Regions from separate parts of the Paenarthrobacter sp. AMU7 genome, predicted to be linked through region 4. Evidence: riboswitches for the same ligand, from Rfam matches in the RefSeq annotation. Region 4 holds a riboswitch; each other region holds the start of a gene.
The links. Region 4 has a riboswitch for thiamine pyrophosphate ahead of ABQM86_RS18920 (ECF transporter S component). Riboswitches for the same ligand answer to the same signal wherever they lie in the genome.
Positions count from the first base shown of each region.

Region 1 (3,925 bases), 1.4 Mb from region 4:
TGCTTCGCTCTTCCTGGAGCCCGTGTCCATCACGTCCATGATCTTCCAGGCTCCGGACCTCACCACTGTTCCCCGCGTTGTCGCGGTGGAGGAGAAGGAAGAGGATTCTGGGGAAGAAGCTGAAGCCGGTGCCGAGGATGAGCTGGAAGATGCCGGCAGTCGTCGCCGCCGCCGTAGCCGTGGCCGCCGTGGCCGCCGCGGGACCGAACGCGAAGAAAGTGAAGCCGGAGAGGGCGCCGAGTCTGACGATGAGGAAACTCCCGCTGCTGAAGCCTCCGACGAAGGGGTGACCTCGCGTCGCCGTCGTCGTCGCCGCCGTGGCGACCAGGACCTTGAACTGACCGGCGGCTCGGACGACGATCCGCCCAACACAGTCACCCGCGTCCGCGCTCCCCGCCCCATCACGGAAACTGCTCCCTCGAATCGCGTGACCAGCGTCAAGGGCTCCACCAGGCTTGAGGCCAAGAAGCAGCGCCGCCGTGAATCCCGCGAGACCGGACGCCGCCGCCAGGTCATCACCGAGGCCGAATTCCTGGCCCGCCGCGAATCAGTGGACCGCCAGATGATTGTCCGCCAGCGCGACGACAGAATTCAGATCGGCGTCCTGGAAGATGGCGTGCTTGCCGAGCATTTTGTCTCCAAGACCCAGCAGGACTCCCTGATCGGCAACGTTTACCTGGGCAAGGTCCAGAACGTCCTGCCGTCCATGGAAGCTGCCTTCGTGGATATCGGACGCGGCCGCAACGCCGTGTTGTACGCCGGTGAAGTGAACTGGGACGCGGTCAACCTCGAGGGCCAGCCGCGCCGGATCGAGAATGCGCTGAAGTCCGGCGATTCCGTTCTGGTCCAGGTCACCAAGGACCCTGTAGGCCACAAGGGTGCCCGCCTGACAAGCCAGATCTCCCTGCCCGGCCGCTACCTGGTGTACGTGCCCGGTGGTTCCATGACCGGCATTTCACGCAAGCTGCCCGACGTCGAACGCAACCGCCTCAAGCGCATCCTGAAGGACCGTTTGCCGGAAAACGCCGGCGTCATTGTCCGCACGGCTGCTGAAGGTGCGTCGGAAGAAGAACTGACGCATGACATCAACCGCCTGCGCGCCCAGTGGGAAGGCATCGAAGGCCAGGCCTCCTCCACCAAGGTCCTGGCACCGGAACTGCTCTACGGCGAACCCGATCTGACCATCAAGGTGGTCCGTGACGTCTTCAATGAAGACTTCTCCAAACTGATCGTTTCCGGCGACGACGCCTGGGACACCATTGAGGCTTACGTAACCTACGTTGCCCCCGACCTTGTGGGCCGCCTCGAGAAGTGGACCAAGGACCAGGACATCTTCGGTGCCTGGCGCATTGACGAGCAGATCCACAAGGCACTGGAACGCAAGGTCTTCCTCCCATCCGGTGGTTCGCTGGTCATCGACCGCACCGAAGCCATGACCGTGGTGGACGTCAACACCGGTAAGTTCACCGGCAGCGGTGGAAACCTTGAAGAAACCGTCACCAAGAACAACCTCGAAGCTGCTGAGGAAGTAGTTCGCCAGCTTCGCCTGCGTGACATCGGCGGCATCATTGTCATCGACTTCATCGACATGGTCCTTGAGTCCAACCGCGACCTCGTCCTCCGCCGTATGGTTGAGTGCCTTGGCCGCGACCGCACCAAGCACCAAGTGGCTGAAGTGACGTCACTGGGCCTTGTCCAGATGACCCGCAAGCGCATGGGTACCGGCCTCCTTGAGGTCTTCGGTGAGCAGTGCGAGCACTGTGCAGGCCGCGGCGTGGTCACCCACGATGAACCGGTGGAGCACCGTCGCGCCAACGTTGTGGCTGCCGAGCACCACCGCCCCCACACTGAGGCGCAACAACCCACAGCCCGAACAGAACGCAAGCGCCGCCGTGGCAAGGGCGGGGGACAGGCTGTCGCCGAGGCTCCCGCGCAGGTCCACAGCACTGCTTCCGCCCCTGCCGCACCTCCCGCGGCTTCCGAGCCGCAGGATCCTGCCAAGCAGGCCAAGGCAGAGGCAACCCGCGCTGCGCTGGCGACGATCGCTGCTGCCGCCCACGCTGCCCACCTCCACGATGACGAAGTTCACCGTGCAGAAGAGCAGGCACGGGCGGCCGGCCAGCACCAGGCGCCTGCCGCATCACAGCCGGAGGCCGGAGAGCACGCCGACCCCGAATCAGACCGGGAAGCATCGGTGCGTGACACACGGTCCACACCGGTTCTGCGATTCGGCGGCGAAGAAGTGGCCTTGCCTTTCGGGGAACACCACGAGGAACCGCCTGCCGCCAAGCCTGCCATGAGCCTGGATCTCCTGGCCGAAGCGTTCTCCCACCTTGGCGCAGCACCCGAGGCGAAGCCCGAAACCGTGGTTCCTTCCAAGGCAGCCGCTGCACCTGCAGCCGCCGTGGCGGGGCCCGTGGACGAGGACCCTGAAGCTGCTTCGGCGTCGAAGTCCCGCCGGGGGCGCCGCAACCGCAGTGCGAGCCGCGCCCAGGGTGCAGCCAACGAGACCAGCGTTGAGCACCACGAGGTAACTGCTACCGCAGCGCGTGGAACTGCACACCAGGCCAAAGCACCGGCGGAGCCTGCCAAGAAGGCAGCGTCCGAGGAACCCATCATCCTTGGGGTTGGTGTTCCCGCTTCGGAGCTCTAGGACCCGATCCGCAAGGGCCCCGCAGTAACCGCCACAGGCGGGTACTGCGGGGCCCTTTGCTGTCTGCTCACAGCGGTCATAACCGGTCTTCTGCGGAGTGCAGTTCCCGGGCCGTGCTGCTTCCCGGCTACGCTGGGGATTGACACGGGGTGCCGGGCATAGGGCCCGGCTGAGATCCAGACCCGTTGAACCTGTCCGGTTAGCACCGGCGAAGGGATGTCCCCATGACGTCATCGTCGTATTCTTCTGTGTACCCTCTGGCTGTTTGCGGCCGGGAAACGCCCCGGGTACTGAGTATCGCGGGCTCGGACCCCTCCGGCGGTGCCGGTATCCAGGCTGACCTGAAGAGCATTGCGGCGCAGGGCGGCTACGGCATGTCGGCGATCACCGCGTTGACGGCCCAAAACACGCTGGGCGTCAGTGCTGTCCATGTTCCTCCGGTGGAGTTCCTGCGACAGCAGTTGGAATCCATCAGCACGGACATCGCCATCGATGCCGTCAAGATCGGCATGCTGGGTGACGCTGCGGTGATCGATGAGGTCCGCAGCTGGCTTGAGTCGGTGCGTCCCGGCGTCGTGGTCCTTGACCCGGTGATGGTGGCCACCAGCGGCGACCGCCTCCTGCGAGGGTCTGCCGAGCAGGCCCTGCGCGCTCTGCTGCCGTTGGCGGACCTTATTACCCCGAACCTCCCGGAGCTTGCCATGCTGTTGGGGGAGCCTGAAGCTGCTGACTGGGATTCGGCGTTGAACCAGGGCAAGCGACTGGCTGCTGAGTGCGGCACCACGGTCCTGGTGAAGGGCGGACACCTGGCAGGGGCGGAATGCCCGGATGCCCTGGTTAACACCAGCGGCCTCCTGCGGCAGGACGTCATCGAGGTAGCCGGACCCCGCATGGAAACGAAGAACAGCCACGGCACGGGCTGTTCGTTGTCGTCGGCTCTGGCCACGGTCCAGGCCCGCACCGGCGATTGGGAAGCTTCCCTGCGCGAAGTCAAGCCGTGGTTGCTTCAGGCGCTGCTGCATTCGGACAGCCTCGACGTAGGCCAGGGAAACGGGCCGGTCCACCATTTCCACCACCATCAGGTCCTGAGGCCGGGGCAATTTGCCGCGGCGCTGTGGAAGGAAGCTGCTCCGGAGCTCGAGGCAATCTACAAGCTCAGCTTTATTGACGGCCTGCAATCGGGCGACCTCCCGGAGGCTGCGTTCAATTACTACCTCGCGCAGGACGCCCTCTACCTCAACGGGTATTCCAGGGTCCTGGCGCGTGCGGGCG
Region 1 covers NZ_CP165735.1:2,678,082-2,682,006, reverse strand. The annotation lists gene ABQM86_RS12310 (Rne/Rng family ribonuclease) at 1-2,653, shown strand, start outside; TPP riboswitch at 2,789-2,887, shown strand; gene thiD (bifunctional hydroxymethylpyrimidine kinase/phosphomethylpyrimidine kinase) at 2,878-3,925, shown strand, end outside.
Region 1: another riboswitch for thiamine pyrophosphate. It lies ahead of thiD (bifunctional hydroxymethylpyrimidine kinase/phosphomethylpyrimidine kinase); the one in region 4 lies ahead of ABQM86_RS18920 (ECF transporter S component).

Region 2 (3,925 bases), 1.4 Mb from region 4:
ATGGCTTTGACGTTGCAGCAGAACCCGTGGGATCGAGCGTTGCCGCGGACGTTGCCATTGTCATCAATGCCCTGGCGGATACGGGTGGCGGCCACGTCGTAGCGCACGAGCAAGGTGCCATCTCCGCCATGCTGGCTGCCATAGAACGTCCGGACCTGGTGCACTCGCTGAGCTTGGTTGAGCCTGCTTGTTTGTCCCTGACAGCCGAGCTTCCGGCCACAGCCTCCCATCGGGCCCTTATGGAACCCCTGTTCGATGTACGGAGCCAGCTCAACGACGCCGACTACCAACGTGAGTACTACCGCCGGGCGTTTTCTGCCGAAACGGGGGGACTGAATACTCCCGAAGCGCGCCGTTCAGCCCGCAGGCTCAGGCTCCAGGCCCCGCCTTGGGAGGCCCCGCTGCACATCGTGCCCGGTGTCCCCACGTTGGTCCTCACGGGTGGCTGGGAACCCCTGTATGAGGAAATTGCCGGTTACCTCCAGGAAACCGGAGCCCTCCGCCGTGCTGCTGCGGGAGGGCACCGGCCCCAGGATTCAGTGGACGGGGATCACATCATCCGATCGTTTGTTGGTGACGTCGGACGGGCCATGTCAGTTCAGGCTTCCTGAGCCGGCCTCAAATGTGTCCGGGCTGCCGGGTACCTGCAGTTCCGGCAAATAGACCTTTCCGCCAGATGCCAGGAATTCCTGGCTCTTTCCGCGCATGCCGCTGTACATTTCCGCAATGGCTGTCTGCGCCTCTTCTGATCCGTATTCGTCACGGATGTCCTGGCTGATGCGCATCGAACAGAACTTGGGGCCGCACATGGAACAGAAATGGGCGGTCTTGGCCGGTTCCGCCGGCAGCGTTTCGTCGTGGAAGGCTTCTGCTGTGACGGGGTCCAGGGAGAGGGCAAACTGGTCACGCCAACGGAACTCGAATCTGGCCTTGGACAAGGCATCGTCCCGCTCGTGGGCCCCGGGATGGCCCTTGGCGAGGTCGGCGGCGTGGGCTGCGATCTTGTACGTGATGACACCGGTCTTGACGTCGTCCTTATTGGGAAGGCCCAAATGTTCCTTGGGGGTCACGTAACACAGCATGGCGGTGCCGTACCTGGCAATCTCGGTGGCGCCGATGGCTGAGGTGATGTGGTCATAACCAGGAGCCACATCCGTGACCAAGGGCCCAAGGGTGTAGAAAGGGGCTCCCTTGCACAGTTCCTGCTGGCGTTCCACATTTTCCCGGACCAGGTGGAACGGCACGTGGCCAGGTCCTTCCACCATCACCTGCACATCGAACTCCCACGCCCGCTGTGTCAGCTCGGCGAGGGTATCCAATTCGGCGAACTGGGCTGCGTCATTGGCATCGGCGGTTGCACCCGGGCGCAGGCCGTCGCCCAGGGAGAAGGCGACGTCGTACTGGGCGAAGATTTCGCAGAGCTCGTCAAAGTGCGTGTAGAGGAAGTTCTCCTGGTGGTGCGCCAGGCACCAACCCGCCATGATCGACCCGCCACGGGAGACAATTCCCGTGACCCGGTTGGCGGTCAACGGCACATAGCGCAGGAGCACGCCGGCGTGGATGGTCATGTAGTCCACGCCCTGCTCACATTGCTCGATCACAGTGTCCCGGAAAATCTCCCACGTCAGCTTGTTCGCCTCGCCGTTGACTTTCTCCAGCGCCTGGTAGATGGGGACCGTCCCGATCGGGACCGGGGAGTTGCGGATGATCCACTCCCGGGTGGTGTGGATGTCGTCCCCAGTGGAGAGATCCATGACGGTATCGGCACCCCATTGAGTGGCCCACTGCAGCTTGTCCACCTCTTCCGCGATGGAGCTCGTCACTGCTGAGTTGCCGATGTTGGCGTTAATTTTCACCAGGAAGGCTTTGCCGATGATCATCGGTTCTGACTCGGGGTGGTTGATGTTGTTCGGAATGATCGCCCGTCCTGCGGCAACTTCGCTGCGGACCAGCTCAACGTCACAGTTTTCCCGCAACGCGACGAACTGCATCTCGGGAGTCACCGTGCCCTGCTTGGCATAGTGCATCTGCGTGACGGTTTTACCTTCGACGGCGCGGCGGGGCACCGGTTGGGTGCCCTTCCACTCTGCTGATGCTTCCCCGCGCCGCACCGCTGACTTGCCGTCGTCCAGCAGGTTTCGCTCCCGTCCGCGGTAAGCCACGGTGTCACCGCGGGCTTCGATCCATGGAGCGCGGAAAGGCTCAAGCCCCACAACGGGATCACTGCCGGGGCCCGCAGTGCGGTACACCTGGAACGCCGGGTTGGCTGTGCCGTTGGGAGACGGTTCCAAGGCGATCTCGGTGACGGGCACCCGGATCCCGTGGTCCGGGTCCTCCAGGTAGGCCAATGAATGGGATGTCAGCGACTGGGTCACAGATTCCGGCGTCCTTGCGCTTGAGCCGGACGGGTTTTGGGCAGGGCTGTGCTGTGTTTTTGTGGTGCTCAAAGGATTACTCACTTCCTTCGCCGGCATTACCCGGACAGGTTCAACGGTCGCAGACTGCATCAGTCCGATCTCAGCCCCTGCAGGGGCCCCCGTGTGGTCGTAGACGAAGCTACCACAGCTCACAACGGGCACCCAGTCACATGAACGAACCAGCGTCCAGGACGCCGCTGCGGACTAGGCTTTTGATATGGCCACCATCATCGAATTCAGCGGATCTGTCCTTGTCTCGGCGGACGAAGAGCGCCAAGGGATGTGGTCTGTTGACGGAGTCCTGACGTTCGAACGCCCCACGGCCACACCGGACCTGGTGTTGGATGGCTGGGTCCTCCCGGGTTTCGTTGATGCCCACTGCCACATCGGTTTGGGTGTGGGTGGCGCCGTTGACGAGCGGACCACCCTTGCGCAGGCCCACGCTGACCTCGACGCCGGGACTCTGCTGATCCGGGATGCCGGATCACCAAGTGACACCCGTTGGGTCCAGCAACGTGCGGACGTTCCCCGGTTGATCCGGGCAGGTAGGCACATTGCCCGGAGCCGGCGGTACCTCCGCGGTTTGGGGCATGAAGTCGAACCCGGCCAACTCGTGGAGACCGTCCGGAAGGAAGCGCGGGATGGAGACGGGTGGGTCAAGTTGGTGGGGGACTGGATCGACCGTGGCGTGGGTGACCTCGCTGCCTCTTTCCCCGCCAAAATCGTCAAGGATGCCATCGCTGCCGCCCACGATGAAGGTGCCCGGGTGACGGCCCACTGCTTTGCCGAGGACACAGTGGACGACATGCTCGATGCAGGCATCGACTGCATCGAACATGCCACGGGCCTGCTGCCGCGACACATTCCGCGCTTGGTGGAGCAGTCCGTGCCGATCGTTCCCACCTTGGTCAACATCGCGACTTTCCCGGACATTGCTGCCCAGGCTGCCCCAAAGTTTCCTGACTATGCGGACCACATGGTGCGGCTTTGGGAGCGGCGGCGCGAGCGGGTGTTGGAGGCCTTTGAGTCAGGCGTGGCCATCTATGCGGGCACGGACGCCGGCAGCGTGATCAAGCACGGCAGGATCGCAGACGAAATGAAGGAACTGCACGACGCCGGCCTGCCGCCGGCCGCGGTCCTGGACGCCGCGGCGTGGCGTGCCCGGGAGTGGCTGGGGGCCGAGGGCATCAGCGAAGGGGCGGGTGCCGACGTCGTGTTGTGCTCCGAGGATCCCAGGATCGAGCTGGAAACTGTTTCCAGCCTCAAACACATCGTGCTGCGCGGTTCACTGGTCCGTTAGGAATAAATTGAAGCTTCAAGTAATTTAGAGAAGTAGAAAGGTGCTGATGAGGGGCACCTCGAACCCGGGAGCGTCACATGACCACACCACTCAGCCAGGATCTTCTGCCTGCCGAACTGACCATGGGCACCGTCATGCTCAAGGTCGGCAACATGGCTGTCATGAGCGACTACTATCAGCGTGCCCTTGGCCTTGACGTGGTGGCCGA
Region 2 covers NZ_CP165735.1:2,767,329-2,771,253, reverse strand. The annotation lists gene ABQM86_RS12775 (alpha/beta hydrolase) at 1-611, shown strand, start outside; gene thiC (phosphomethylpyrimidine synthase ThiC) at 594-2,447, opposite strand; TPP riboswitch at 2,443-2,550, opposite strand; gene ABQM86_RS12765 (amidohydrolase family protein) at 2,635-3,717, shown strand; gene ABQM86_RS12760 (VOC family protein) at 3,795-3,925, shown strand, end outside.
Region 2: another riboswitch for thiamine pyrophosphate. It lies ahead of thiC (phosphomethylpyrimidine synthase ThiC); the one in region 4 lies ahead of ABQM86_RS18920 (ECF transporter S component).

Region 3 (3,925 bases), 1.0 Mb from region 4:
TGGGCGCCATGGCCTACGGCGAGTTGTCGGCTTTCGGCCGGCTTTCGTTCGATTCCCGATACGCCCCCTCACTCCATGACCGTTCAGTGCTGGCAAAAATTGCCGTCGGTGCGTACGGAAACTTCGCGCTGCTGAGCGATCGGCTCGCTGAAATGGGCCTCGATCCGGAGGAAGCCATGCTGCCGTTCCAGCGTTCCTTTGACCACTTCCATGAACGCACCAAGCCCGGGGACTGGTTCGAATCCGTGATGAAGGCTTACGTCATCGACACCGTTTCCTCGGACTTCTACCGGGCTGTCGCCACTTTCCTCGATGGAACAACGCAGCAGTTCGTGGACCGGGTTGCCTCCCCCGACCAGGCAACCGAGGTACTTCGTGTCCTGCTGCGGCGGGCCTTGGCCGATGACCCACGACTGGCCTCACGGCTGGCGTTGTGGGGCCGCCGGCTGGTGGGGGAAGCGCTGACACAGGCGCAGAGGGTAGGGACTGAGCACCCACAGTTGGGGCCGGCACTAAAAAGTGGTGGCGATGCCCGCGCCGCAATTAAAAGACTGACAGGCGAGCTCGCCGGGCGTCATGCCCGCCGGATGACGGCGCTGGGCCTCACTGCCTAGCGGTATGACCGGGCTTATGCCTGAAAGGCTCCAACGGCCAGGCTCAGGCTGCGTCCAGCGCCTCCAGCAGCGACTTGGCTGCCGTCGTCGGATCCGAAGCCTCGGTGATGGCGCGGACCACGACGATCCGGGTGGCTCCTGCGGCCCGCACCTGCTCTACGTTGCTGAGATCGATCCCTCCGATGGCGAACCATGGCAGGTTCACGGCGCCGTCGGTGGTCTCGACTGCACGCTTGCTCGCTTCTGCGGCATATGTGACCAGGTCCAGTCCCACGGCTTCGCGGCCGGGTTTGGTGGGTGTCGCCCAGACGGGTCCTACACAGAAATAGTCCAGGCCCCCCTGTCCCGGTGATGCCGCGATGGCGGCATTCACCTGCTCGGGGGAGTGGGTGGAAAGACCGATCGTGACGGACTCCGGAAGCAATGTCCGGGCCACCTTCAACGGGAGGTCCTTTTGCCCGATGTGGAACACCGGAGCCCCGGAAACACTGGCAACGTCGGCTCGATCGTTGACAGCCCACAGCCGTCCATGACGTTGCGCAACTCCCTGCAGGACCGCCAGCAACTCCAATTCCTCGGCAGCTTCGAGGGTCTTGTCGCGCAGCTGGATGATGTCCACGCCGCCCTCGAACGCGGCGTCCACAAAGTCTTCAAAATCGCCTTGCCGTTTCCGCGCATCGGTGCACAGATACAAGCGGGCGGTGGCGAGGGCATCAGTCTGGGTCATGGAACCCAGAGTAGTTCCTCTAAACTGGGCACGTACTGCGGGAGCCGCGACGTTCGTCATATGACTGTCCGGCTGAGAGGGCTTAAGAGCCGACCGCTTGACCTGATCCGGCTAGTACCGGCGTAGGGAAGGAAACGCGCAATGGCAGTTCCCCGCCAAACCCCGCTCCAGGCCGACGTGGCCGTCATTGGCGGCGGCGTCATCGGGCTGGGCATCGCCCGCGAAGCGCGGCGACTTGGCCGCTCCGTGGTGGTGATCGACCCCGCACCGGCTTCGGGGGCTACGTTTGCTGCCGCCGGAATGCTTGCCCCCGTGAGCGAATTTCACTACCAGGAGGAAGATCTCCTGGAGTTGATGCTCGAATCGTCCCGGCTGTGGCCGTCTTTCGCGGCAAGCCTGCCCCGCGGAGGGGAAGACACCGGATACCGCACGACGCCGACACTTGCCGTGGGTGCCGATGCCGCGGACCGCAGGGCACTGGCAGACCTCCGTGCGGTACAGCTTGCTGCGGGCCTGGGGGTCGAGCCGTTGTCCCTGCGCGACGCCCGGGATCGCGAACCCCTCCTCAGCCCCCAAATTTCCAGTGCCTTCGACGTTCCCGCCGACCATCAGGTCGATCCCCGCAAGCTGGCGGCATGCCTGCTCTCGGGACTGGCACGCCACGCGGCCAGCGACTACACGTGGGTTTCGGGCGCCGACGATGGGTTTGCCATGACTTCCACGGCGCGCCGCTTGCTCTGGGACGGAGGGCGGGTCTCAGGAGTGGAACTCGAGTCCGGCGCCGCTGTCCACTCCACCGAAACGGTGGTCGCCAACGGACTGGGTGCGGCAGACCTGGAAGGGCTCCCCGACGGGCTCAGCCTTCCCCTGCGGCCGGTATATGGCGACATCCTCAGGCTTCGGGTGCCTGAACACCTCCGGCCCCTGCTCACCTCCACCGTCCGTGGGATGGTCCGTGGAGTGCCCGTCTACATCGTGCCCCGGGACGACGGCACTGTAGTCATCGGGGCCACCCAGCGCGAGGACGGACTGTCGGCAGCGTCCAACGCGGTCTCAGCCGGGGGCGTCTACCAGTTATTGCGGGACGCCCAGGCCCTGGTCCCCGCAGTGGCGGAACTTGAGCTGCTCGAAGCAACGGCCCGGGCCCGCCCCGGCACTCCGGACAACGCACCGCTGCTTGGACGGGTCGTTGGCCCCCGGGGGGATGTTGATGGTCTGGTGATCGCCACAGGATTCTTCCGGCATGGTGTCCTCCTGACGCCCGCGGCCGCACGGATCGTGGGCGGGCTGATCAACGGCACGTCGGACCCCCGGTGGGCATCATTTTCCCCGGACCGCTTCGCGGCCACTTCATCCACAGCGCTGGCGCTTACGCCGGCACACGCTCCCAGCAAGGAAACAACATGAACATCAAACTCAACGGATCCGATCACGCCGTGCCGGAGGATGCTTCAGTCAGCACCCTGGTCACGGCCGTCACCGGCCGCGCTCTGGACCACCGCGGACAGGCAGCCGACGGTGGCAAGCTGGGCGTCGCCGTCGCCCGCAATTCCGAGGTGGTGCCACGCAGCCAATGGTCCGCAACGGCGCTCGCCGACGGGGATGAACTCGAACTTGTTACCGCAGTCCAAGGAGGCTGACTTCATGACGACAGCAAACACAGAGGTCATTACTGACGCCCTGGTGATCGACGGCGTCCACTTCGGATCCCGCCTGATCATGGGGACGGGAGGTGCCCCGAGCCTGGACGGTCTGGGCGCTGCGCTCCTGGCGTCCGGGACAGAGCTCACCACAGTAGCCATGAGGCGCTACTCACCCGCTGAAACAGGATCCCTCTTCCAACTCCTGGTGGACCACGGAATCCGGGTGCTGCCCAACACCGCCGGTTGCTTTACTGCCAGAGACGCCGTGATGACCGCTGAACTGGCACGCGAGGCACTGGAAACCGACTGGGTGAAGCTGGAAGTCATCGCCGATGAACACACGCTCCTTCCAGACGCAGTGGAACTCGTCGAGGCAACGGAACAGCTGGTGAACCGTGGATTCAAGGTCTTCGCCTATACCAACGATGATCCCGTCCTGGCACTGCGCCTCGAAAACCTGGGTGCCACCGCAGTGATGCCCCTGGGCTCGCCGATCGGAACCGGTCTGGGGATCCTGAACCCGCACAACATTGAACTCATCGTGTCCCGGGCCTCAGTACCCGTGGTGCTCGATGCCGGAATAGGAACCGCCTCCGATGCTGCCCTCGCCATGGAATTGGGCTGCGACGCCGTGCTTCTGGCCACCGCTGTCACCCGGGCGCAGAACCCGGTGCAAATGGGTGAGGCCTTCAAGCACGCCGTGATCGCCGGTAGGCTGGCCAAGCAGGCAGGACGGATTCCGCGGCGTGAGCACGCTTTGGCGTCGTCGGCCATGGAGGGCCGGGCAGAGTTCCTCTAAGTGTCCGCCGGGTCTTCGGGAGAAGGAGCAGCAGTGGCAGGGAACCATGACCATCTGACCCAGGCGGATGTCGACGATGCCCTCCGGGAGCTACGCGACTGGAAGTACCAGGGCGGCCTGGTAACCGTCTATAAAACTCCGA
Region 3 covers NZ_CP165735.1:3,111,553-3,115,477, reverse strand. The annotation lists gene ABQM86_RS14295 (ferritin-like fold-containing protein) at 1-614, shown strand, start outside; gene thiE (thiamine phosphate synthase) at 658-1,341, opposite strand; TPP riboswitch at 1,369-1,487, shown strand; gene thiO (glycine oxidase ThiO) at 1,483-2,748, shown strand; gene thiS (sulfur carrier protein ThiS) at 2,745-2,981, shown strand; gene ABQM86_RS14275 (thiazole synthase) at 2,986-3,783, shown strand; gene ABQM86_RS14270 (4a-hydroxytetrahydrobiopterin dehydratase) at 3,817-3,925, shown strand, end outside.
Region 3: another riboswitch for thiamine pyrophosphate. It lies ahead of thiO (glycine oxidase ThiO); the one in region 4 lies ahead of ABQM86_RS18920 (ECF transporter S component).

Region 4 (3,925 bases):
TCGGATCAGTGACCGTTGCACGTTTCGTGGCTGAACGGAGGGAACAGAACAATGAGTCCTGATGCCACCGGCGTGGATGTCGTGATCGATGCTGTCACCGCAGTTTTCCTGGTGGTGGGAGCCTTGATGTCCTTGGGTGCCGCCATCGGTTTGCTGCGATTCCCGGATCTCATGAGCCGCATGCACGCAGCCACCAAGCCCCAAGTGCTGGGACTGTTCCTCATGCTTGCTGCTATTGGCCTGCAGATGCGAACGTGGTGGGTTTGGCCGGTTCTGCTGGTGGCATGGATTTTCCAGTTGTTGACGGCACCTGTGTCCGCCCATATGGTGGGTCGCTCCGCCTACCGCACCAAACATGGCCACCGCGAGATGCTCACCAAGGACGAACTCGAGGCTGTTGTGCAACGGGCGGCTGCGGGGCAAGAACCCCGCAACGACCGCTAAAAGTCCCGGTCACACAAACGCGGAGTCGCCTTGCGTCCAATGGTTCATTCCATCAGGTGGAGGCAAAAGCGACCCCGCGTTGCTGTCTGTGGTTGCGGGCTAGACGATGTCGTGCGACTTAGCGAAACGTGCAATGGCACGCTGTGTGCCACGGCTGGCCAACACCTGAATCAAGGTGCTGACGAAGGCTGAGATCAGCGCAAAAGTCAGTGCTGAACGCAAGCTCGTTTCCATGTCGTCGTTGCCGAGGGGTGGTTTGTTGCCAGTTGCCTTTTCCCACCCTTTGTTGACGAGTTTGGTGCCTACGAAGCCCGCTCCGAGGCTTACTCCGGCACCGATCAGCTTGAAGAAGAGGTTCATGCCCCCAGCCTAGCCGTCCGTGGGCCGACTCCAGAGTCAGCGCCGGCTTTCGCGCTCTTTCAGGAACGCTGCCAAGGACCCAACAGGGGCCAGCACGGGAACAACGGGGTGCTCTGCCGACCAGGCAGCATCCACGGAATCAAACTCAGCGATTTCCTTGAGCAGGTAATAGGTGGGCGGCATCAGCTTCAGGGTCCCGGCCGCTTCCGCTTCCAGGATTCCGTCTACTGGCATCCACAACGATTGCCAGGCCTCCGTGGTTTGATGCTGCGGCTCGGCTCCCGGGGAAGGCCTGGCAACGTAGAAGTAGGTGTCAAAGCGCTTCGGCATGTCCGTAGGCGTGATCCAGTTGGCCCAAGGGCGGAGATCCGCGGCACTGATGCTGAGCCCGGACTCCTCCTGGACTTCGCGGATTGCGGCGGTGAGGACCGTCCCTGCGTTGGTTTCGGCCTGCGTTGAGGTGGCGCCGGTGGCGATGGAACTCGAACGCCAGGCGGCAGTGTGGCGTTGAAGCAGGTCCGCTGGGTAGTCCCAGCCTGACTCGTCCGCAGCATCCACCCGGCCGCCCGGGAAGACCACCATTCCGGCGGCGAAGTCCATGGTGCTGACCCGGTGCTGGACGAACGCCTCTATCCCGCCCGGGGCATCACGGAGCAGGATGACACTGGCAGCAAGCCGGGGCTCGGATATGGTGCCCTCGCCGGCAGGGTGATCCTGAATGGGTAGGTCCGTCATGAAAGTGCCCCTTTGCCGCGGTCGAGTCTGCTGGATCATTCTCTCAGGTCTCGTTGTGGGGCCGGGTGTACAGGCCAAAACCGGCGCGAGGGGTGCAGAGCGGGCCCCGCAACGCACGCAACCCCACGCACGGGCCCCCCGATCGCCCGATTGTGACCACCGGCCGGCATCGGACAGTCGCCCACAACACGGGCAGGTGTAAACTGAACCAGCCCATCAGGGCAGATTTGATAACGACAGGGGAGCGCCGCCGTCGGACCTTGCAGAGATGCAGGAGACGCGAGGGCGCTGAGAGTGCGGACAGCCGCAGACCCTCGAACCTGATCCGGTTAGTACCGGCGCAAGGGAGTCGAGCTTCTCAGAGTGTCCGGATCCAGGCGGCGCAGGCCGATGGGAAATCCGGGGAGCACTTTCCCCTCCTGTAACCTCAGGAGGCAGAAAATGACCACGGTAAACGTGAAGAAGACCAGTTATAACTGGCGTGTTGTAGACATCGTTGTGGCGGCATTGATCGCCATCGCAGGCGGCGTGATCTTCTGGGCCTGGTCCCAGGGCGCCGCGCTGGTATCCATCCCCATGAACGCGACGTATCCGCCGCTCACCGGCCTGATCGCCGGCGGCTGGATGATCCCCGCAGTCCTGGGAATGCTCATTATCCGCAAACCGGGCGCAGCGTTGTTCTGCGAAGCTGTCGCGGCCACCGGTGAGCTGATTATGGGTTCCCAATACGGCACCACCGTCCTGATTTCCGGTGTCCTGCAGGGTCTGGGCGCAGAGCTCATCTTCGCCGCTTTCCGGTACAAGAAGTTCAACCTGCCCACGGCCCTCCTAGCCGGCGCCGGTGCGGGCCTCTTCTGCGGCCTGAACGACTCCTTCCTCCCGTGGGGCTGGAACATCGCCTACGAGGCAGTGGACAAACTGGCGTACATCACTTTCACCACCATCTCGGGTGCCATCATCGCCGGCGCCCTGTCCTGGGTTGCCACCCGCGGCTTGGCTAAAACCGGCGTCCTGAGCTCCTTCGCATCGCGCAAGGCCGCGTCGGAGCCCGTCTTCAGCTGATGCCCGCCACGCAGAGCGGCAACAAGAACAGCAGCCCGGTGAGGCCTGCCGCCATCTCCGCCGAGGGCTGGGGTTGGCGGCATGCCGGCAGGTCCGCTCCCGCCATACATGGGCTTGACCTCCGGATTGAACCGGGCGAGCGGGTGTTGCTGCTGGGGCCTTCAGGCGCCGGCAAGTCCACACTGCTGCACGCCCTCGCGGGGGTGCTGGGTGACGAGGAAGACGACTCGGACGAGTCAGGTTCCCTGCTGATCGACGGCGTTGCTCCGCGGGAACAGCGGGGCCGCGCCGGTCTCATGCAGCAAGACCCCGAGACGCAGGTGGTCCTGTCGCGGGTTGGTGACGACGTCGCTTTCGGTGCGGAGAACCTTGCCGTGCCGCGAGAGGAGATCTGGGCCCGCGTCCATGAAGCGCTCGACGACGTCGGGTTGCGTACCGCCGCGGGCGGCGGATTGGCATTGGACCACCCGACGGCGGCGCTCTCCGGGGGGCAGAAGCAGCGCCTTGCGCTGGCGGGGATTCTCGCGATGCGTCCCGGCTTGATCCTCTTGGACGAACCCACGGCCAACCTGGATCCGGCCGGAGTGCTGGAGGTTCGGGATGCTGTTCGGCGTTGCCTGGACAAGACCGGCGCAACGCTGGTGGTGGTGGAGCACCGTGTGTCGGTGTGGAAGGACTTGGTGGACAGGATCGTGGTCCTGCAGCCGGGCGCCCTGGCGGCGGCGGGAACAGGCCAGGCAACGGGCGGGGTCCTTTTGGACGGCCCACCGGACAAGGTCCTGTCCGAGGCCCGCACCCTGTTGATGGCTGCCGGCGTTTGGGTGCCGGGGTACGTACCGGCCACCCGCCAACGACGCAGCCAACCCCACACCGCCCCACTGCTCCTCGCGGCCCAGGACCTCGCAGTTTCCCGGGAAAAGCCGCGGCGCAAGGGCTTCAAGACCATCCCGCCCGTCCCGGTTCAAACGGGAATCACCGCGCAGGTCAGGGCCGGCCAAGCACTGACCATCACTGGAGCCAACGGAGCTGGAAAGTCCACGTTCGCGCTTACGTTGGCCGGCCTTTTAGCGCCGGTGGACGGTACAGTGAGTGCCGCCGTCGAGCTTTCCAAAGGGGCAGGTATTGACCCGTTCAAGTGGAAAGCAGACCAGCTGATTTCACGGATCGGGACGGTGTTCCAGGAGCCGGAGCACCAGTTCGTCACGGGCAAGGTCCTGGACGAGCTCATGTTTGGGCCCAGGCATTTAGGCCACGGCGAAGAACGGGTGGACGAACTGTTGGAGCGGCTGCGGCTGACGCATTTGGTGGACGCCAACCCCTACAC
Region 4 covers NZ_CP165735.1:4,117,616-4,121,540, reverse strand. The annotation lists gene ABQM86_RS18940 (monovalent cation/H+ antiporter complex subunit F) at 1-62, shown strand, start outside; gene mnhG (monovalent cation/H(+) antiporter subunit G) at 52-444, shown strand; gene ABQM86_RS18930 (DUF4235 domain-containing protein) at 544-804, opposite strand; gene ABQM86_RS18925 (NUDIX domain-containing protein) at 841-1,539, opposite strand; TPP riboswitch at 1,768-1,904, shown strand; gene ABQM86_RS18920 (ECF transporter S component) at 1,981-2,601, shown strand; gene ABQM86_RS18915 (ABC transporter ATP-binding protein) at 2,601-3,925, shown strand, end outside.